Regions from separate parts of the Massilia sp. S19_KUP03_FR1 genome, predicted to be linked through region 2. Evidence: predicted binding sites of a transcription regulator. Region 2 holds the regulator's gene; the other holds the start of a gene.
What was found. Region 2 encodes FliA, which starts transcription of late flagellar genes. Its sites were predicted from a motif close to CTAAAGTTTNNNNNNNNNNNGCCGNTA; they were not measured.
Positions count from the first base shown of each region.

Region 1: V6M87_RS02350 (flagellar protein FliT) is a predicted target of FliA. The motif match lies at 8,159-8,185, and genes of this name have one in related genera.

Region 1 is NZ_JAQQPS010000002.1:125,959-135,997, forward strand. It holds gene V6M87_RS02300 (hypothetical protein) at 1-204, shown strand, start outside; gene V6M87_RS02305 (ExeA family protein) at 215-1,822, shown strand; gene V6M87_RS02310 (general secretion pathway protein GspB) at 1,822-2,466, shown strand; gene mobB (molybdopterin-guanine dinucleotide biosynthesis protein B) at 2,453-3,004, shown strand; gene V6M87_RS02320 (YjfB family protein) at 3,082-3,282, shown strand; gene V6M87_RS02325 (DUF883 family protein) at 3,298-3,579, opposite strand; gene V6M87_RS02330 (RNA-binding S4 domain-containing protein) at 3,665-3,877, opposite strand; gene fumC (class II fumarate hydratase) at 3,934-5,328, opposite strand; gene V6M87_RS02340 (FimV/HubP-related protein) at 5,438-6,406, shown strand; gene V6M87_RS02345 (SDR family oxidoreductase) at 6,491-7,480, shown strand; gene V6M87_RS02350 (flagellar protein FliT) at 7,827-8,111, opposite strand; gene V6M87_RS02355 (M13 family metallopeptidase) at 8,282-10,039, shown strand, end outside.
Region 2 is NZ_JAQQPS010000018.1:113,400-123,438, forward strand. It holds gene flhA (flagellar biosynthesis protein FlhA) at 1-1,488, shown strand, start outside; gene flhF (flagellar biosynthesis protein FlhF) at 1,852-3,171, shown strand; gene V6M87_RS19685 (MinD/ParA family ATP-binding protein) at 3,164-3,985, shown strand; gene V6M87_RS19690 (RNA polymerase sigma factor FliA) at 4,002-4,733, shown strand; gene V6M87_RS19695 (flagellar motor protein) at 4,715-5,461, shown strand; gene motD (flagellar motor protein MotD) at 5,469-6,221, shown strand; gene V6M87_RS19705 (DUF5672 family protein) at 6,299-7,138, shown strand; gene V6M87_RS19710 (transglycosylase domain-containing protein) at 7,285-7,962, shown strand; gene V6M87_RS19715 (hypothetical protein) at 7,959-8,099, shown strand; gene V6M87_RS19720 (NAD(P)-dependent oxidoreductase) at 8,096-8,581, shown strand; gene V6M87_RS19725 (hypothetical protein) at 8,634-9,347, opposite strand; gene V6M87_RS19730 (flagella synthesis protein FlgN) at 9,429-9,899, opposite strand; gene flgM (flagellar biosynthesis anti-sigma factor FlgM) at 9,907-10,039, opposite strand, start outside.

The sequences.
Region 1 (10,039 bases), on a different contig from region 2:
GAGCTGATTTCTATCGGCGCGCTGACCGAGTCCGAACCGGACAAGCTGGCCGATGCCGTCAAGAGCGCGGTTGGTTTGCGCTATCCTGTGCAGGGCGCCGACAAATATCCGCTGCGGGTCTCGGCCCTGGGCAGCACCATCGCTTACGTCAACAAAAAATCCAAAATCTACTGCGCACGCTATAAACCGCTGCCCACCGGTTAAGCTGTCTCCCATGTACACGACTTATTTCAATCTCAGGCAGGCACCGTTTTCCATCGCTCCCGACCCGCGCTACCTGTTCATGAGTGAACGGCATCGCGAAGCCTTGGCGCACCTGCTGTATGGCGTCAACAGCGGCGGCGGCTTCGTGCTGCTGACCGGTGAGATCGGCGCCGGCAAAACCACCGTGTGCCGCTGCTTCATCGACCAGGTGCCGGCCAACTGCAAGCTGGCCTATATCTTCAACCCCAAGCTGACGGTGGAAGAACTACTGCTGTCGATCTGCGACGAGTTCGGCCTGACGCTCGCGCCGGCCGGGCCGGGGCCGGTCGGCGTGAAGGGCTATGTCGACGCCATCAACGGCTACCTGCTGGCCAGCCATGCGCAGGGCACGAATAATGTGCTGGTCATCGACGAGGCGCAGAACCTGTCGGCCGACGTGCTGGAGCAATTGCGCCTGCTGACCAACCTGGAAACCAGCGAGCGCAAGCTGTTGCAGATTATCCTGATCGGCCAGCCGGAACTGCGCACCATGCTGGCGCGACCCGAACTCGAACAACTGGCCCAGCGCGTCATCGCGCGCTACCACCTCGGTCCGCTGACGGAAGGGGAAACCGGCGAATACGTTGCACACCGCCTGGCCGTGGCCGGCGCCATGGCGACGCTGCCCATTCCGCGCGCCTTGACGCCCCTGATCTATCGCCTGACGCAGGGCGTGCCGCGCCGCATCAACCTGCTGTGCGACCGCGCGCTGCTGGGCGCCTACGCCGAGAACAGCCCGGTCGTCACGCGGGCGATTTTGCGCCAGTCGGCCAAGGAAGTATTCGTTGCGGCCAGCGCTGGGCCGGCCGCGCCAAAACGCTGGCCGCTGGCGCTGGGCGGCGTGCTGGCCGGCGTGGCGCTGACTGCCGTGGCCTGGCAGTCGCTCCCCAAAACGCCTCCGCTGGCCGTGCCGGTCGTCGCGCAGGCGCCGCTCAAGCCGGTGGCGCAGGCCGCGCCGGCGCCGCTCGCCGCGCCGCTGGCGACCGTCATTGCCGGCGCCGATGAAGCGGCCGCGCTGGGCGAACTGGCCGGCTTGTGGGACGTCACGCTGGCGGCGGGCGCCCCGTGCGATGCGGTGCTGGCCGTCAATTTGCGCTGTCACCAGGGCAAGGGCGGGCTGTACGAGTTGCGCCTGCTCGATCGTCCGGCCGTGGTCATGCTGCATGACGGCCCGGCCACCCGCTACGCGCTGCTGACCGGGCTGGACGATGCCAAAGCCACGCTGATGTCTGGCGGGATTACCCAAAAAGTGGCAATTGCCACGCTGGTGCAACAGTTGGGCGGCGAATTCACCACCCTGTATAAAATGCCGCGCGGCTTCCGCTCGCAGCTGGTCGCCGGCGCGCAGGGCGCCGACGTCGACTGGATCGCCCAGCGCCTGGCCCAGATCAACGACGAAGAGCCGCCGCCGGTGGAACGTCCCTTGGGCAAACGCACGCGCGCGATGCTGAAAGCTTTCCAGATGAGCCAGAACCTGAAATCCGACGGCGTGGCCGGCCCGCGCACCTATATGCGCCTGAACCAGCTCAGCGGCGTGACCGAACCACGCCTGCTGGCCTCGGCGCGAACGGAGCACTGATGTCATATATTCTGGAAGCACTCAAGAAGGCCCAGGCCGAGCGCCAGCTGGGCAACGCGCCGACGATACACGCGACCAGCGTGTACCCCACGCCGCCGCGCTTGCCGCTGGTGAAAAAAACCGGTGCGCTGGCGCTGGGCGCCGGCGTGCTCGTCGTCGTCGTCGTCGGCTGGTTTGCATGGAGCCAGCGCGCACCGGCGCCCGCCGTGATTCCGGTGACGGCGATGGCGCCGGTGGTGGCACCCGTGGTGGCACCGGCGTTAGCACCGATCGCCGCGCCTGTGCCGGCGCCAGTGGTGGCGCCCGCGCCCGTCGCGCCTGCGGCACCGACGCCGACACCGCGCCCGCGCAAGGTCGATGCGCCGGTCCTTGTCAAAGCACCCATCGCCGCGCCAGCCCCGGCTGCGCTGGAAGACACGGTTCGCTACGCCAAGGACCTCCCGGCCGACATCCAGCAGCAATTGCCGCGCGTCGCCTTTGGTGGCTATATGTATTCCGACAACGCTGCCGACCGGCTGGTGCTGGTCGACAAAATCCTGCGCCATGAAGGCGAAGAAATCGCCCCCGGCCTGATGCTGGAAAAATTACTCCCGAAAGGCGCGGTATTGAACTTCCGCGGCACCCGCTATCGTGTCAGTTTTTAAGCAACCCACGCCGGTGACGGCGCTGCCCGCGTTCACCACGCCCGTGCTGGGCGTGATCGGCACGTCCGGCAGCGGCAAGACCACGCTGCTGACCTGGCTGGTGGAACAGTTGGCGGGGCAGGGCCTGCGCGTGAACATCATCAAGCACAGCCACCACGATATCGAGCTCGAACCGCCGCGCAAGGACAGCGCGCGCCTGCGCATGGCCGGCGCGGCCGAAGTCATGATTGCGTCGCCGTACCGGGTTGCCATCATGCAGGAATTGCGCGGGGCGCCCGAGCCGTCGCTGGCCGAGCACCTGGCGCGCCTGTCGCCCGCCGATTTGACCCTGGTCGAAGGCTATAAATGGGAGCCGCTGCCGAAGCTGGAAGTGTATCGGCCGTCGGTGGGCAAGCCCGCACTGTACCCCGATGACGCGAACATCGTCGCGGTAGCGTCGGATATCGCGCGTCCTGAAGGCGTGGCCGCTTCCGTGATCTGGCTGGATCTGAACCGTCCTGAGCAGGTGCTGGCCTGGATTGCTAGCTACCTGGTGTGAATAATCGTTGCACGCCCGGCTCAAGTTTGGCCCGATTCAACCGTTAAAAAGGAACACCCCCTTCTCGGAGAAGCGCCATGGATGCAATGAGCATTGCAAGATTGTCGACCAGTATTGCCGAAACCGGTACCAAGAACGAAGTCGGCCTGACCGTGTTGAAGAAGGCGCAAGACATCCAGGCGTCGACCGCCGAACAGCTGCTGGGCCTGGTGACCCCGATGCCGGGCGCGCAGAACTTGCCTTCGCATCTGGGCAACACGATCAATACGACCGCGTAACACCTTCGTAAAACCTTAGCGGAAGGCGCGCAACAAGCGCGCTTCACCGGACTGGTCGGCGTACGCGAGGTTGGCCGCGTGCGTGGCCTCGATCATGCGCGTCAGTGCAGCGTCTTCCACCCGCGCCAGTTCGGCGTGGGCGGCATCGAGCGCCAGCAACAGCCTGGCCCGTGCAGCCTGGTAGATGTCGCTGGTGTATTGGTTCGTGTTTTTTAGTAACTGCTCGGCATTTTCAATGACGAGGCGCAGGTCGCCAATCAGGCGTTCCTGCGTCAGCTGGGTAGTTTCGATATTCATTGCCTGCACCTTGGGGCGGTTGGTCCATCATAAAATAGTGACAAGGCCAACCGTGCTCCCTTGGGATCGCACAATGCCGACCTTGCTATGCTACCTGAATCTGCACATCCCCCACCTTCACCACCTGGCCGCTGCGGATCTTGGCGGTCTTGCGCATTTCCTGCTTGCCGTCGACCTTGACGACACCGCTTGCCACCATGTTCTTGCCGGCGCCGCCACTGTCGCACAGCCCCACCAGTTTCAATAGCTGGTTCAGTTCGACGAACTCGCCGGCGAGCTCAAATTGTGTTTTTTGCATCATATCCTCAAAAGATGAAGGGCCGGCGTACGGTTGATTTTATGTCAACCGGACGCTCAGCCCGGGTGCGGGTGCGTCATGTCCATCGGCACGATCCAGCTGTCGAATTGCTGCTCGTCGACGAAGCCGGACGCCAGCGCCGCCTGGCGCAGCGTGCTGCCATCGTGCTGCGCCGTTTTGGCAATTTGCGCGGCGCGATCATACCCGATGTGCGGCGCCAGCGCAGTCACCAGCATCAGCGACTGCGCCATCAACTCGCCGATGCGCTTGCGGTTCGGTTCGATTCCCTCGGCGCAATGGTGATCGAACGAGGTCATGCCATCGGCCAGCAGGCGCGCGCTTTGCAGGAAATTGTGCGCAATCATCGGCTTGAACACATTCAGCTCGAAATTGCCCGAGGCGCCACCAAAGGTCAGCGCGACATCGTTGCCGAACACCTGGCAGCACAGCATGGTCAGCGCTTCGCATTGGGTCGGATTGACCTTGCCCGGCATGATCGAGCTGCCCGGCTCGTTTTCGGGAATGGTGATTTCACCCAGGCCGGAGCGCGGGCCGGATGCCATCCAGCGCACGTCGTTGGCAATTTTCATTAGCGCCGCCGCCAGCGTTTTGAAGGCGCCGTGTGCGGCCACCAGGGCGTCGTGCCCGGCCAGCGCGGCGAACTTGTTGGGCGCCGTTTTAAACGAGAGCATGGTGCGCGAGGACAGTTCGGCGGCGATGCGCGGCGCGAAATCGGGATGGGCATTCAGGCCGGTGCCGACCGCGGTGCCGCCGGCGGCCAGCAGCAGCAGGCCGGGCAGCGACGCCTTGATGGCGTGCTCGGAAAATTCAAGCTGCGCGACGTAGCCGGAAAACTCCTGGCCCAGCGTCAGCGGGGTGGCGTCCTGCAGGTGGGTGCGGCCAATTTTGACGATGTCGGCAAAGGCGCGCGCCTTCTGGTCGAGCGTGCCGCGCAGGTGGGCCAGGGCCGGCAACACCGATTTCGCCACCGCCAGCGCCGCCGCCACGTGCATAGCGGTGGGGAACATGTCGTTCGACGACTGGCCCAGGTTGACGTCGTCGTTCGGGTGCAGCTTGCGCCCTTCGCCACGCTCGCCGCCCATCAACTCCGACCCGCGGTTGGCCAGCACTTCGTTGATGTTCATATTGCTCTGGGTGCCCGAGCCGGTTTGCCAGACCGCCAGCGGAAATTCGCCGGCGTGCTTGCCTTCCAGGACTTCCTCGGCGGCCTGCATGATGGCGTCGGCCTTTTCTTTCGACAGCTTGCCCAGCGAGCGGTTGACAGCGGCGGCGGCGCGCTTGCACTGGGCCATGGCGGCGATCAGCTCCGGCGCCATGCGCTCGGTGGAAATGGCGAAGTGGTGCAGCGAACGCTGGGTCTGGGCCCCCCACAATTTGTCGCTCGGCACGTCGATCGGTCCAAAACTGTCTTTTTCAATCCGGTGGTCCATTGCAGCCTCATTTTTGTGGGGAAGAGCTAAAGAGTTTACTCCAACGTCCGTTAATTACGCTTAGGCTATAAATTCTTCCATTCATATGGCATACCGCCACATTTCCCTGTTGCTGATCTCTTCAATGCTGGCCGTGTGCGCCGGCGCTGCCGAGCTGGGCGAGCCGCGCGTCAGCTCCTGGCGCGGCCAGGCGCTGGTGGCCGACATCGAATTGTCCGGTCTAGACGATCCGGCCGCCCCGGTACACGTGCGCGTCGCCAGTGCGGACGTGTACCGCGGCGCCAGCGTGAGCGTGCCAGCGCTGCTGTCGACATTGACGCTGTCGGTGCTGCGCAAGGATGGCAAACAGTTCGTGCACGTGGTGTCGAGCCGGCCCGTGGATACCGAGATGCTGCTGCTGTTCCTCGAACTGGGGCAGGGCGCGCAGAAGGACGTGCGGCTGGCGACCTTGTGGCTGACCCCCGATCCGCGCCCGGCGCCGCCACCGCCGCCGCCAATTGCAGTCGCCCCACCCCTGGCGCCGGCGCCTGTTTCAGCACCGGTGCCAGCCGTGGCGCCGCCCGCCCCGCCGCTGCCACTGCATCTGGCTCGCGTGAGCACCAGTTTGCCGGCCTCGCTGCGCCCCGCGCCGCCGGGCGCGTGCAAGGCCTCGGCATCGAACAGCGCCTGCGCCATCCTCGACAAAAAGAATGTGGCCCTGCAAGCGAAGCTGGTCGGCCTGGAAGACAAGATCAAGCTGTTGCAGGCCACGCTGGTGCCGGCCGAGCCAGCGCCCGTGGCGCCGATTGCCACGATCAAGCCGGCGCCGGCGCCGGTCGCGGTCCTGGTCACACCGAAGAAGCCCAAGCCAGTGGTGCGCGCGCCGTCGGCCACGCCGTGGCTGTGGATCGGCGTCGCCGCGCTGGTGGCGCTGGCGGCCATCGGCGCCATCGTGTTCCTGCTGCTGCGCCGTCGCCGCGGCAAGACGGCGCCGGATGCACCCGCCGGGCCGAAGTCGCCCGGTTTCCTGGATGGCATCAAGAAGCGGCTGCGGCCCGGCAAAGCGGCGAAGGCCGAACCGGTGCTGGAAGAAGCGTAGCCGCGCACGCGTTCGCTATTTAACGGACGCGTTTCTTAACTCCTCGTAAATTAGTTTTATTAACTTACCTGGAGAACCTGCCCGATGGATGACCAACCGAACCGTTCCCGCCGCGTGGCCCTCGGCGGCCTCGCTGGTGGCTTGCTTGTCAGCGCCGCCAGCACCGCCCAGGCCCAGGCGCCAGCCGCTGCCGCTGCCGCCCCGGCCGCACCCAAAAATTATCCGAAACCGCCGTTTCCCGTGCAGCAGCAACCGTGGCCGGGCCTGACCAGCAAGATGAATCCCCGCCCCGACCATGGCGAGACCAGCTACAAGGGCTCGGGCCGGCTGCGCGGACGCAAGGCCCTGATCACCGGTGGCGACTCCGGCATCGGGCGCGCGGCCGCCATCGCGTACGCGCGCGAGGGCGCCGACGTGGCCATCAATTATTTGCCGGCCGAGGAACCCGATGCGCGCGAAGTGGTCGCGCTGATTCGCGCGGAAGGGCGCAAGGCGGTCGCCATTCCCGGCGACATCCGCAGCGAAGCATTCTGCAAAAAGCTGGTCGAAGACGCTGTCAGGCAACTCGGCGGACTGGATATCCTGGTCAACAATGCGGCCCGCCAGGCGTCGCAGGAATCGATCCTCGATATCACGACGCAGCAGTTCGACGACGTGTTCAAGACCAACGTCTACGCCATGTTCTGGATCACCAAGGCGGCCGTACCGCACCTCAAGGAAGGCGCGGCCATTATCAACACCGCGTCCGTGAATGCCTACGACCCGGGCGAGAACATCATCGACTACGCCTCGTCCAAGGGCGCCATCATGATTTTCACCAAGGGCCTGGCCAAGCAGCTGGCATCGAAAGGGATTCGCGTCAATGCGGTGGCGCCGGGACCGTTCTGGACGCCGCTGCAGGTGACCGGCGGCCAGCCGCCCGACGCGCTGGCCAAATTCGGCGTCGAGACCCCGATGAAGCGTCCCGGCCAGCCGGCCGAGCTGGCCGGCGTGTACGTCTTGCTGGCATCCGATGAAGCAAGCTACTCGACCGGCCAGGTGTTCGGCGCCTCGGGCGGGAAGGGTGTGCCGTAAACCGGAACATGATTAAAAAATAAACTACTTCAAACTTAAAACTTGCACCAAAAGTTATTTGGTTTGCGCTATACTCGATTTCATGGTTGTCTAGACCAGTGGTTTAGTCTAGCCATGGACGGAACAGGATCGGCCCGCAGCCACCACCGATAGTGTGGCGCGATTTGCCGATAGTCGTTGAACAAACGCCTGGCTCCGGAAGCAGTCCTTGCACCAGCAGCGGTGCGGGACGCCGGGTGCAACCGGCACGAGGCGACGCCAGGAGATACCTGGTGCTCGCCCTCCCGAATTATGGAACGAAAAAAAAGCGCCAAGGCGCTTTTTTTTATGTCTGCATATTCGTTAGTTAGTGCGCGCCGCTCATGATGGCGTCGACTTTGCTCATCCACGGCTCGGTGCTGGCGCGGATCGCGCGGTCGTTGGCCATGATCTGCTTGATCAGCGCAATTTTGCGCTGGCGTGCGGCGCCGTCCAGGGTCGGGATGCCGCTTGCGGCAGCGCTTTTAACCCCGTCGCACTGGTTTTCCATCCGGGACAGGCCGTCCCGGTCGTTTGCTTGCGCGGCGACCGACATCTTTGCCGTAAGGCCGGCAAGGGTTTCGTACATGGCGAGGACTTCGTTTGATGTCATGGCTTTTACCAGGTAAAAATGCGAACGGATGACCGCTTGTCCTCCGGTAACGGAAGGGCGTGCCGAAACTTGAGGGTTTTTTAAAAATAATTTCAATTATTTTTTTGTGGGACCGGCTAGCGCTAAAATACGGCGACATTTCGTACCGTGCTTTTTTAACAAGGGACCCCATGAAGACCAGCTGGACGCCATTGAAAACCGCTCTCACCATTGCCCTGTGTGGCTTGACACTGGCGCTTGCCCCGGCCCACGCGGTTGGTCAGGCCAGTGCCGCCCCCGTGGCAGAGCCAGCGGCGGCCGTCCTGCCCGGCGACGATTTTTTCATGTTTGCCAACACTGAATGGCTGAACAAGACGGCCATCCCCGCCGACCGCGGCAGCTGGGGCGCGATGGGTGCGCTGGCCGACGAAACCAACGCGCGCATCGTCAAGCTGATCGAAGACCTGGCCAAAGATAGCAAAACCACCGGCGAAGCGCGCATGGTGACCAATTACTACAGCGCCTTCATGAACCAGAAGGCGATCGAAAGCAATGGCACCGGCCCGCTCAAGCCGCTGCTGGCGAAAATCGACGCCATCAAGGACAAGGCCACCCTCACGCGCGCGCTGGGCGAATCGGTACGCGCCAATGTCGACCCGCTCAACAACACCAATTTTTATACCGAAAACCTGTTCGGGCTGTGGGTCGCGCAAGGGCTGTCCGACAGCACCCGCAACCACGCCTACCTCCTGCAGGGCGGCCTGGGCATGCCCGATCGCGCTTACTTCCTCGATGCCAGCCCGCGCATGGCGGCGCTGCGCACGGCTTACCAGGCGCATATTGCCGCCATGCTGAAACTGGCCGGCTTGTCCGAGCCGGACAAGCGCGCCGCCCGTGTGTTCGCGCTGGAGATGGCAATTGCCAACACCCACGCGCCGCGCGACGAGTCGAACGATATCCAGAAATCGAACAACACCTGGACCCTGGCCGATTTTGCATCGAAGGCGCCGGGCGTGGACTGGAAGGCATTGTTTGCCGCCGCCAAGTTGCAGGACCAGGCCAGTTTTGGCGTCTGGCACCCGAGCGCGATGACGGGCGCGGCCGCGCTGCTGGCCAATCCCGACGTCCCGGCCTGGAAGGACTATCTTGCCTTCCACCTCATCAACCACCACGCCGCGACCCTGCCGCAAGCGTTTGTCGACCAGCATTTCGCGTTCAACGGCAAAACCCTCTCCGGCGCGCCGCAGCAGTCCTTGCGCTGGAAACGGGCGCTGGCCGCCACCAACGGCGCGCTCGACGACGCCGTCGGCAAAATCTACGTGGCCCGCTACTTCCCGGCCGCCAACAAGGTGGCGCTACAAAAGATGGTGGCCAATATCGTTGCCGCCTTCGGTCAGCGCATCGACAAGCTCGACTGGATGGCGCCCGCCACCCGTGCGCAGGCGAAGGAAAAGCTGCGCACGCTGTACGTGGGTGTCGGCTATCCCGAGCACTGGAAAACCTATACCGGCCTGACGGTGTCGCCGATCGACGCCTTCGGCAATGCCGTGCGCGCCGAGGAATTCCACTACGCGAATGAAATCGCGCTGCTGCACAGTAAACCGAACCGCACCGACTGGACCATGCCGCCGCAACTGGTCAATGCCGTTAACCTGCCGCTGCAAAATGCGCTGAACTTTCCGGCCGCCATCCTGCAAGCGCCGTTCTACGACCCGAAAGCGTCGGACGCGGCCAATTACGGCGCCATCGGCGCCATCATTGGCCACGAAATCAGCCATAGCTTCGATGACCAGGGCGCCCAGTTCGACGCCGAAGGCCACCTGCGCGACTGGTGGACCAAGTCAGACCTGGAACATTTTCAAACGGCTTTGGGCAAGCTGGTCGCGCAGTACGGTGCCTACAAACCGTTTCCCGACCTGGCGGTGAACGGTCAACTGACCCTGTCCGAA
Region 2 (10,039 bases):
ATCATGGTTACCGTCATCAACATCGTCGGCGGCCTGATCGTCGGCGTGGTGCAGCACGACATGGGCTTTGCCGATGCGCTGAAGAACTACACCCTGCTGGCCATCGGTGACGGTCTGGTGGCGCAGATTCCTTCGCTGATCATCTCGACCGCAGCCGGTATGGTGGTCTCGCGCGTGGCCAGTGACCAGGACATCGGCGCCCAGCTGGTGGGCCAGCTGTTCGCCAAGCCGGAAGTGCTGTACATCACGGCCGCCATCATCGGCGGCATGGGCTTGATCCCGGGGATGCCGAACATGGTGTTCATTTTGTTGGCCAGCTTGTTGGCAGGCTCGGCCTATCTGGTCTCGAAGAAAGCCCGGATCATCCGCGAAACCGCCGCGCTGGGCGGAAGCCCGGCCGCGGGCGGCGCCGCCGATCCCGCCGCGACCACCTCGCCGGAGCAGGAAGAAGCCAGCTGGCAAGACATCCAGCCAGTCGATACCCTGGGCCTGGAAGTCGGCTACCGCCTCATTCCGCTGGTCGACAAAGGGCAGGGTGGTGAGCTGCTCAAACGCATCAAGGGTATTCGCAAGAAATTCGCACAGGAAGTCGGCTTCCTGGCGCCACCGGTGCACATCCGCGACAACCTGGAGCTGAAACCGTCGGCCTACCGCATCACGCTCAAAGGCGTCGAAGTAGGCAGCGGCGAAGCGCTCAGCGGCCAGTTCCTGGCAATCAACCCGGGCATGGCGATCGGCACCTTGCCGGGCCTGGTGACCACTGATCCGGCGTTCGGCCTGCCCGCCACCTGGATCGACGCAAGCCTGCGCGACCAGGCGCAAAGCATGGGTTTTACGGTGGTCGATGCGGGTACCGTGGTGGCTACCCACCTGAACCACCTGATCACCACCCACGCGGCCGAGTTGCTGGGCCGCCTGGAAGTGCAGGCCTTGCTCGATCACCTGACCAAGGAAACGCCGAAGCTGGTGGAGGATCTGGTACCGAAAGTCGTCAGCCTGTCGACCTTGCAAAAAGTGCTGCAGAATTTGCTCGTCGAAGGCGTGCACATCCGCGATATGCGCACCATCATCGAGTCGCTGTCGGAACATGCGCACCAGAATGCCGATCCGTCCGACCTGACCGCCGTGGTGCGGGTCGCGCTGGGCCGTGCGATCGTGCAGCAGCTGTTCCCGGGCACCAATGAACTGTCCGTGATGACGCTCGATAACAGGCTCGAGCGCTTGCTGTTGCAGGCACTGGGAAATGGCGGCGATGGGGCCGGCATCGAGCCGGGCCTGGCCGATACGATTGCACAGTCGGCCAGCAATGCGGCGCAGCAGCAGGAGGCGCTGGGACTGACGCCGGTGCTGCTGGTGCCGGCGCAGTTGCGGACCTTGTTGGCGCGCTTCCTGCGCCGCGCGTTGCCGCAGTTGAAGGTGTTGTCGCACGCAGAGATTCCGGAATCGAAAACGATTCGGGTGACGTCGCTTGTTGGTGCGCCGGGGTAACTGCTCGCGCCTGCGATGCGTGTTCGGGTAAGCCAGCGTCGCGGTTTCTGACAGGGGTTATGGGTCCCGGCCTGCGCCGGGATGACGGTTTGGAGGGCGGTGGTGAAAGCGAGCGACGCGATAGCGCCACCGTTCGCCGTCATCTTGAAAACCGTCATACCGGCTTGAAAACCGTCATACCGGCGCAGGCCGGTACCCATACTGCGCACGCACTCGCCAGGTTCCCAGGCGAGCACCGACGCCCGCCGTCAAATCCCACAACCCCGATATACACCCCTTTCCCCCTCTTTATCCCCCGATGGTTTCCGCGCGGCATCGTTAATAATATGTCCTATACCTCAACGGCGGTAATGGGACAATAAAATGAACGTCAAGAAATTCACAGCAGCCACTTCACGCGACGCACTGCGCAAAGTCCGCGAAGCCCTCGGCCCGGATGCGGTGATCCTGTCGAATCGTCCGGTCGACGGCATCGTCGAAATCCTGGCCCTGGCCAACGATGACGTCGCCTCGATGGCGTCGCCCTCCGCCGAATCGGGCATGGATGCACCGCGGCCAATGCTGCAGCATTTGCAGGAGCCGGCGCCGGTTGCAGCGCCCGCGCCGCAGTCCTACGCCAACCGCAGGGTTGCCCAAGCACAGCCACAGATCGAACAACCCGCCTTCGACATGGCTGCCATGACGTCGATGATGTCGGCCGCCATCGCCCAGGCCAAGAGCTCGGCCGCCGCCGACATGTCCGGCATGATGAAGGAAATTCGCGCCATGCGCGGCCAGATGGAATCGCAACTGGCGGAATTGTCCTGGGGCGCCACCCAGCAGCGCGAACCGCAGAAAGCGGGCGTGCTGCGCGAATTGCTGGCCGCCGGTTTCTCGGCCACGCTGGCTCGCTACCTCGTCGAGAAATTGCCTGCCGGCAAAGACGAAGCGGATTCTCTGCGCTGGATTAAGACCGTGCTGCAACGCAATCTGACCACGATGGCCGACGAAGACGACATGCTCAACAAGGGCGGCGTGTTCGCCCTGGTGGGCCCGACCGGCGTCGGCAAGACCACCACCACTGCCAAACTGGCGGCGCGCTGCGTGATGCGCCATGGCCCGGAAAAGCTGGCCCTGATCACCACCGATGCCTATCGTATCGGCGGCCACGAGCAGCTGCGCATCTACGGCAAGATCCTCGGCGTGATGGTGCACTCGGTCAAGGATGAAGCCGACCTGCGCATCGCCCTGAAAGAACTGCGCAATAAACACACGGTATTGATCGACACCGTCGGCGTCTCGCAGCGCGACCAGATGGTGACGCAGCAAGTGGCCATGCTGAGCGAGACCGGCGCCGACGTAAAACGCCTGCTGTGCCTGAACTCGACCTCGACCAACGAAACGCTTAACGAAGTGGTGCGCGCCTATCAAGGCAGCGGCCTGGCCGGTTGCATCATGACCAAGCTCGACGAAGCCGCATCGCTCGGCAACGTGCTCGATGTCGTGATCCGCCAGAAACTGAATCTGCATTACATCTCGACCGGCCAGCGCGTGCCGGAAGACCTGCACCTGCCGGACCGCGCGATGCTGGTCGACCGCGCCTTTCGCAGCGGCCGCCAGGCCGAGATCAGCGATGCCGACCTGCCGCTTCTGATGGCTGGCACCAGCGCTGGCCGCAAACTGGGCGAGGTGTCCTTTGGGTAATTTCGATTTCGACCAGGCCGAGGGCCTGCGCCGGATGCTGGCTGGCCCCAAGCCACGCATCGTGACCTTTCTTTCCGCCACGCCTGAAGACGACAAGGGCGCCATGCTGGTCAACCTGGGCGCCTCGCTGGCCCGGGCCGGCAACGACGTCATGATTGTCGACGCCTGCGCCCATGAATACGGCGTGGCCCAGCGCCTTGGCGTCGACCAGGGTGGCTCGCTGCTGCAAGTGGCGCGCCAGGAATGTGCGCTGAACCAGGTGATTCACCAGGCGCCGCAAGGGTTCCAGGTTGCCAGCATGGTGCGCCGCGCGCGCGGCCAGGGCGAGTACCTGGGGCAGGAAGATACGCGTCGCCTGGCCAAGACCTTCGATGTGCTGGTCAAGCAGGCCGGCATCTGCATCGTTGACGGCGAATTCGGCAGCGATGATACGTTTCCCCTGCCGATCATGGACAATTCCGAGATCGTGGTGCAGGTATCGTGCAACGCCGCCTCGATCACCGCGGCGTACTCGCTGGTGAAGCGTTTGTCGCAACAATTGGGGCGCCGCCCGTTCGGTATTCTGGTCACCGGCGCATCCGAAGCCGAAGCCAAGGTGGTATACGATAATATGGCTACTGCAGCAACGCGCTACCTGGCGGTGCAGCTCAGTTCGATGGGGTCGGTACCAGCCGACGAGTACCTGCAACGCGCCGCGCGCCTGGGCCGCGCAGTGGTCGATGCGTTTCCGCTGGCGGGTGCCTCGGTCGCGTTTCGCCAGTTGGCCGGCCGTTTTGCCATTCCGGCAGGAGGCAGTGCCCATTTTGGTTTATAAGAAAAATAGCTAACGCATGTACACAGCAAAAGGGAAGAAGACGGACAAGGAACTCTTGCTGACGCAGCATATGCCGTTGGTCAAGCGCCTCGCCCATCACATGAAGGCCAAGCTTCCCCCTAGCGTGGAGGTCGACGATCTCATTCAAGCCGGCATGATCGGCCTGTTCGACGCCATCTCGCGCTACGAAGAAACCCACGGGGCCCAGTTCGAAACCTATGCCGTGCTGCGCATCCGCGGCGCCATGCTCGACGAACTGCGCAACAGCGACTGGCTGCCGCGCAGCACGCGCCAGAACATGCGCAAGATCGAAACGGCGATGAGCTCGCTGCAGCAAAAACTGGGGCGCCCGCCCACCGAAACCGAAGTCGCCAAGTCGATGAAAATGTCGCTGGGCGACTACCAGGATTTATTGGGCGACAGCGGCGGCCACCAGCTGGTCTACTACGAAGATTTCAAGGGCGAAGACGACGACGGCAGTTTCCTCGACCGCTACTCCATCGACGACGAAGACCCACTGCGCGCGCTGCTCGAAACCGACTTCCGCCAGGCGATCATTAACGCCATCGACAACCTGCCGCCGCGCGAAAAAATCCTGATGGGCCTGTACTACGAAGAAGAATTGAACCTGAAAGAAATCGGCGCCGTGATGGGCGTGTCCGAATCACGGGTGTCGCAATTGCACACCCAGGCTGTCGCCAGGCTGCGCGCCGCACTCAAGGAGCAGCTGTGGACTGGGCGAGCATAATTGGACTGGGGCTGGCGCTGGCCGGCCTGTTCGTCGGACACAGCCTCGATGGCGGCAAATTCGCGTCGCTGATCCAGCCGGCCGCGTTTGCCATTGTCGTGGTCGGCACCTTTGGCGCCGTGCTGCTGCAAACTGAAGCGGCCACGTTTGTGCGCGGCATGCGCATGCTGCGCTGGGTGTTTTTTCCGCCCGCCAGCCAGCGCCAGCTGTACTCGCGCCAGATCGCGCTGTGGAGCCTGACCGCCCGCCGCGACGGCCTGCTGCAGCTCGAGCAATACCAGAAAATGACGCCCGACCTGTTCGTCCAGAAAGGCCTGCGCCTGGTGGTCGACGGGATTGCACCGGAGCGCCTGCGCAGCCTGCTCGAAACCGAGATCACATCCTACGAATTCAGCCAGCGCCAGGCTGCGCGCATCTGGGAATCGGCCGCCGGCTACGCGCCGACCATCGGCATCCTCGGCGCAGTACTTGGCCTGATCCACGTGATGGAAAACCTCAGCGACCCGTCGCGCCTGGGCGCCGGCATTGCCGTCGCGTTCGTCTCGACCATCTACGGCGTGGGCCTCGCCAACCTGTTCTTCTTCCCGGTCGGGAATAAACTCAAAGGCATCGTGGCCGAGCAGGTGGCCCAGTACGACATCCTGGCCGACGTGTTCCACGACCTGGCCACCGGCGACCATACCCGCGTCGTCGATGAACGCGTGGCCAGCCTGCTGGCACGCGCCTGAGTTTGGCATGGCGCGCAAACGCTACCAGGAAGATTCCGAAAATCACGAACGCTGGCTGATTTCGTATGCCGATTTCATGACCCTGCTGTTCGCGTTTTTCGTGGTCATGTACGCTATCTCGGTGGTCAACGTCGGCAAGTACAAGGTGCTGTCGGACGCATTGGGCGACGCGTTTGGCGGACGCGGCGCGGCCACGACGCCGGTCACCACGGTCGAACAGCCCTTCAGCCTGCCGAACATCGTGGCGCGCAAACGTGCCGAGGCCATGCGCCGCGAGAAAGATCGGCTGACCATGCTGGCGCGCGACCTGACTGCCACGCTCGGCCCGTTGGTGAAGGAGGGCAAGGTGCGCGTCACCCAGAACAGCCGCGGCGTGAGCGTCGAAATCAATGCCAGCGTGCTGTTCGCGCCGGGCGACGCGACCCTGACCGATGCCTCGAGCGAGGCGCTCAGCGCGGTGGCGATTTTGCTGAAAAATGACCCGCACGCCGTCCAGGTCGAGGGGCATACCGATGACGTGCCGATTGCCAATCCGCTGTTCCCGTCGAACTGGGAATTGTCGGCCGTGCGCGCCAGCAGCGTGGTGCGCCTGTTCATCGACAGCGGCATGGCGCCGGCGCGGTTGACGGCAGTCGGTCACGGCGCCAATTTGCCGGTGGCGTCCAACAACACGCCGGAAGGGCGCGCCCGCAACCGGCGCGTGGCGGTCACCATCCTCTCGGCGCTGCCCGACGCGACCACGGAATTGCCAACGCGCTGACCTTTACCTGGCTTAACGTTTGATCCATTTTGGGCGGGGTAAAATTTCGGGCTCGACAGTAAAGCAGAGCACCCGCCTTGACCCCGCCAAAACCGCACCTCCACAACGTCAGCCTGGTCTGCGTCGAAACGCGCTATCCGCAACTGGCGCAGTTTTCGCTCGACCGCTGCCTTGCCGCCGCCAGCTTCAGGCAATGCCTGCTCCTGAGCCCGCAGCGCTTCGATTTGCCCGGCTATATCGCACAGGTCGCCATCGCGCCGATCGACAGCGTCGAGGCCTACTCGGCCTTCATGCTGCGCGATCTGGGCCGCTACTTCGATGGCGACTTCGTGCTGGTGGTGCAGTGGGACAGTTTTATCCTTGACGGCAAGTTGTGGGATCCGGTGTATCTCGAGTACGACTATATCGGCGCGCCCTGGTCGCACCGGCCGCTCGCGGTCGCGGTCGGGAACGGCGGTTTTTCGCTGCGCTCGCGGCGCCTGGTCGATCTGCTGGCAAGCATGGACTTCGACGTGGTTCACCCCGAGGATGCGGTGATCTGCGAACTGCGGCGCGACGAGCTGGAAGCGCGCGGGATCCGCTTTGCGCCGCGCGCGGTCGCGGATCGGTTTGCCATGGAAATGATCGAGCCGGCAGCCCCGACCTTCGGTTTTCACGGCTTCAATAATTTTCATTACGCGCTCGACGATGCCCGCCTCGACGCCTATCTCGCGCTGTGCGATGTGTCCATGCTGCGCGCGCCGGCCGCGCGCCAGCTGGTGCGGCAGTTGTACCACCGTGGCCGGCATGGCATGGCAATGCGCATGCTCAGGCGGCGCTGGGGCGGCACGCCGCGCCAGCGTGCCGAAACTGTCCGGCTGGCAGCGCATTGCCTGTACCATTGGGCTATACAGACTGTGCGGGGCAGTCCCGCCTGAGCCAATGGAGACACGTCGATGCTATTTCACCGTATGTTGATCGGTGCTGCGGCTAGCCTTGGGCTGACTTGCCCATATCGTACATGCGCGCAATGACTGAGGCAGCGCCATCCGCGCCAGCCCGATTCCGGAAGAAGTGGCTGCTCGTGCTGCCAGCTTGCCTCCTGCTGTATCTGGCCATCGTGGGCTGCTGGGCCTGGGCGGCGTTCGATGAGGCCATCGAAACGGCGCCGGTCGCAGCCGATGCGCCGCTCACGGCACGGCAAGTGGCGATCCTGACGCGCGTGGAAGACCCGGCATTTTTCGACCACGCCGGCGTCAGCCTGGGAAAAGGGCAGGGCTTCGCCACCATTTCCGGCGCCGTCGCACGCGACCTGTACCTGGATGGTGCTGATTTCACGGGTGGCAAAGGAAGCTTGCAGACGCTGTATCGCGCGCTGTTCCATTGTTGCAAACGGATCGACCTGGGCCGCGATGTGATGGCGGTGGTCGTCAATGCGCGCCTGTCCAAGGAGCGCCAACTGGCGCTGTATGCGGGCCGGGTCTACATGGGCACCTGGCGCACGCAGCAGCTCAGGGGCTTGGGGCAGGCAGCACTCAGCTATTTCAACAAACCGCTGGCGGCGACGACCGACGATGAATTCATCGGCCTGGCGGCCATGATCAAGGCGCCCAACCAGTTCAATCCGGTCAGCCATCGGGATCTCTACCTCGCGCGCGTGGCCCGGGTGCGCGCGCTGGTTCTTGGCGAATGCCGTCCCGCGGGCTGGTTCGATACCGCGCTGGCGCAGTGTTCTGGCAAACCGCCCGGCGATCCCGGTTGATTCGCGTAACGGCTTCCGGGTCGGCTGACTGGCAGGCATTGGCGCAGCCGGGCGCCCGGGTCGCCGCCACGCCCGGTGAATGTGGCCTGCCCGATGTCGTATTCAGCATGCTGGCGGACGTGCAGCCGGCAAGTTGAACATCCTGGCCGGCGGCGCCGACGAACTGGTCGGCCGGGTGCAGCCCCTGTTCGATCTGTTGGGACAAAAAACCTGGCGCTTCGGCGCGGCGCCGGAACAGGCCAATGCCGTCAAGCTGGCCTGCAACCTGACGCTGGCCTGCGCCATCGAAGCAATGGGAGAGGGGGCGGCGCTGGCCGGCGCGCACGGGATTCCGGCCGCCGGCTTCATCGAGCTGATCACGAGCACGCTGTTTGCCGGTTCACCCGTCTACAAAGGTTACGGAGGCATGATTGCCGAACAACGCTACAGCCCGGCCGGCTTCAAGCTGGCGCTGGGGCAGAAGGATGTGCGCCTGGCGGTGGAGGCAGGGCGTGCCCACGGTTTGCCACTGGCGTTCGGTGCCGCGCTGCAAACCGTGCTGCAGGCGGCGGTCGACCATGGCGACGGCGATCTCGACTTCGCCGCGCTGGGCAAGCATGCGGCACGGCAAGGTCGATAATGACTGCAGCGCCGGCGTGTTCTCGCTGATCATTGCGAAGCCACGCATGGCTTCAGCGCAGGGCTTGGTTCCGCCTTGCAAACTGGCAGACCGGGCGCGCCTTTGCTTTCCCGTTCAAGCGAATGACGGTGAGCTTGTTCACGCGGTTGCAGGCGTAGTAGCCGCCAACCAACCAGAGTCCCGAACACTCGCGCTTCACTGCGTAAAGTTCATCTCCCAGCGGCAGCACAGGCGACCATTCATCTGCTATTTTTTCGCCGTTTGCCAGCAGCGCGGCAAAGGCGTCCGCATGGATCGACTGCTCGGGTCTGGAGGCGAATGGGATCGATGACGTCGATAGAAGGGGACCTGGCGGCAGCGCCAGGACCTTGGTCAGGGTCGCTTCGTCGACCTTCCACGTTTCGAGCAGGGGTGGCATCCTGTACCCCTGGAATCTGTCGATATAGATAATCGCGGTCGATGTCGGCGTGCCACCGAGCGCGCGTGCCACGCGCGTGTAGCCATACTCGTTGACGGCGATTTCCTGGATCACGTTGAACATCGCTGCGCCAGCGCGCACCGGCGTGGCTTCACTGTCGGGACAATTGATGGCGTCGCTGTCGCGACAATTCCTGTCATGGCGTAGAGTTTCCGTCGCTGCGTTGCAAACCGCCTCGTTTGTCGAATAGATGAGCGACAAACCGACGGATGGAAGGTCGGCAGCCAAGGCTGGCGGGAGAAAAAGCAGGAGAGCGGCGAACGACAGTGCGTTGGCGGTTATGGTCATCGGCACACTGTGTCCTTGCCAGGAAAAGACATTAACAAGGCCGCGGACGCGGTCTTGTCACGAGCTTGCAGCGTCCTGCGCTCAGCCAACCACAAACCGGCGCGACGGCCCGAACCCGGCAGTCTGCCCGCCCGGCCCATACAGGCCCGCTTCGGCGCCGCCGGTGGCAGCTGGCGTGCGCATGGCGTTGAGCACGGTCTGGTTGTGGGCCAGCTGGCGCGCGACCAGCATGCCGTTGACGCGGTTGAGTTCCTTGGCGCTGCGGGTGCAGTCGAGCAACTGGTCCCAGGTGGCGCGCTCCAGCGCGCTGCCGTTTGCTGCCAGCCATGGCTCCATCCCGGATTCAGCGGCGTCGAAACCGGCGCTGGCCAGCGCGGCGTGGCGCTGGCGCGCCAGCTCGCTCAATTGCTCCACCATATCCGATTTTTGCTGTGTCACTTCCGCCACACCGTCTGCACGCGCCTCGACCAGGCTGTCTTGCTCTTGTTTCAGCAGCGTGAGCATCGACGCCATCAGTTGCTGTTCGTCGTGCAGAGTGGTCGATGGCGTCATGGGTGGTTTACCTGTTGCGGGAGTGGAGGAGGTCGCGCACGGTCTCTAACAGGCCGTCCGCGACTTTTTCCGAGTTCACCTGGAACTGGCCATCGGCGATGGCCAGTTTGATGCGCTCGACTTTTTTGGAATCGAATACG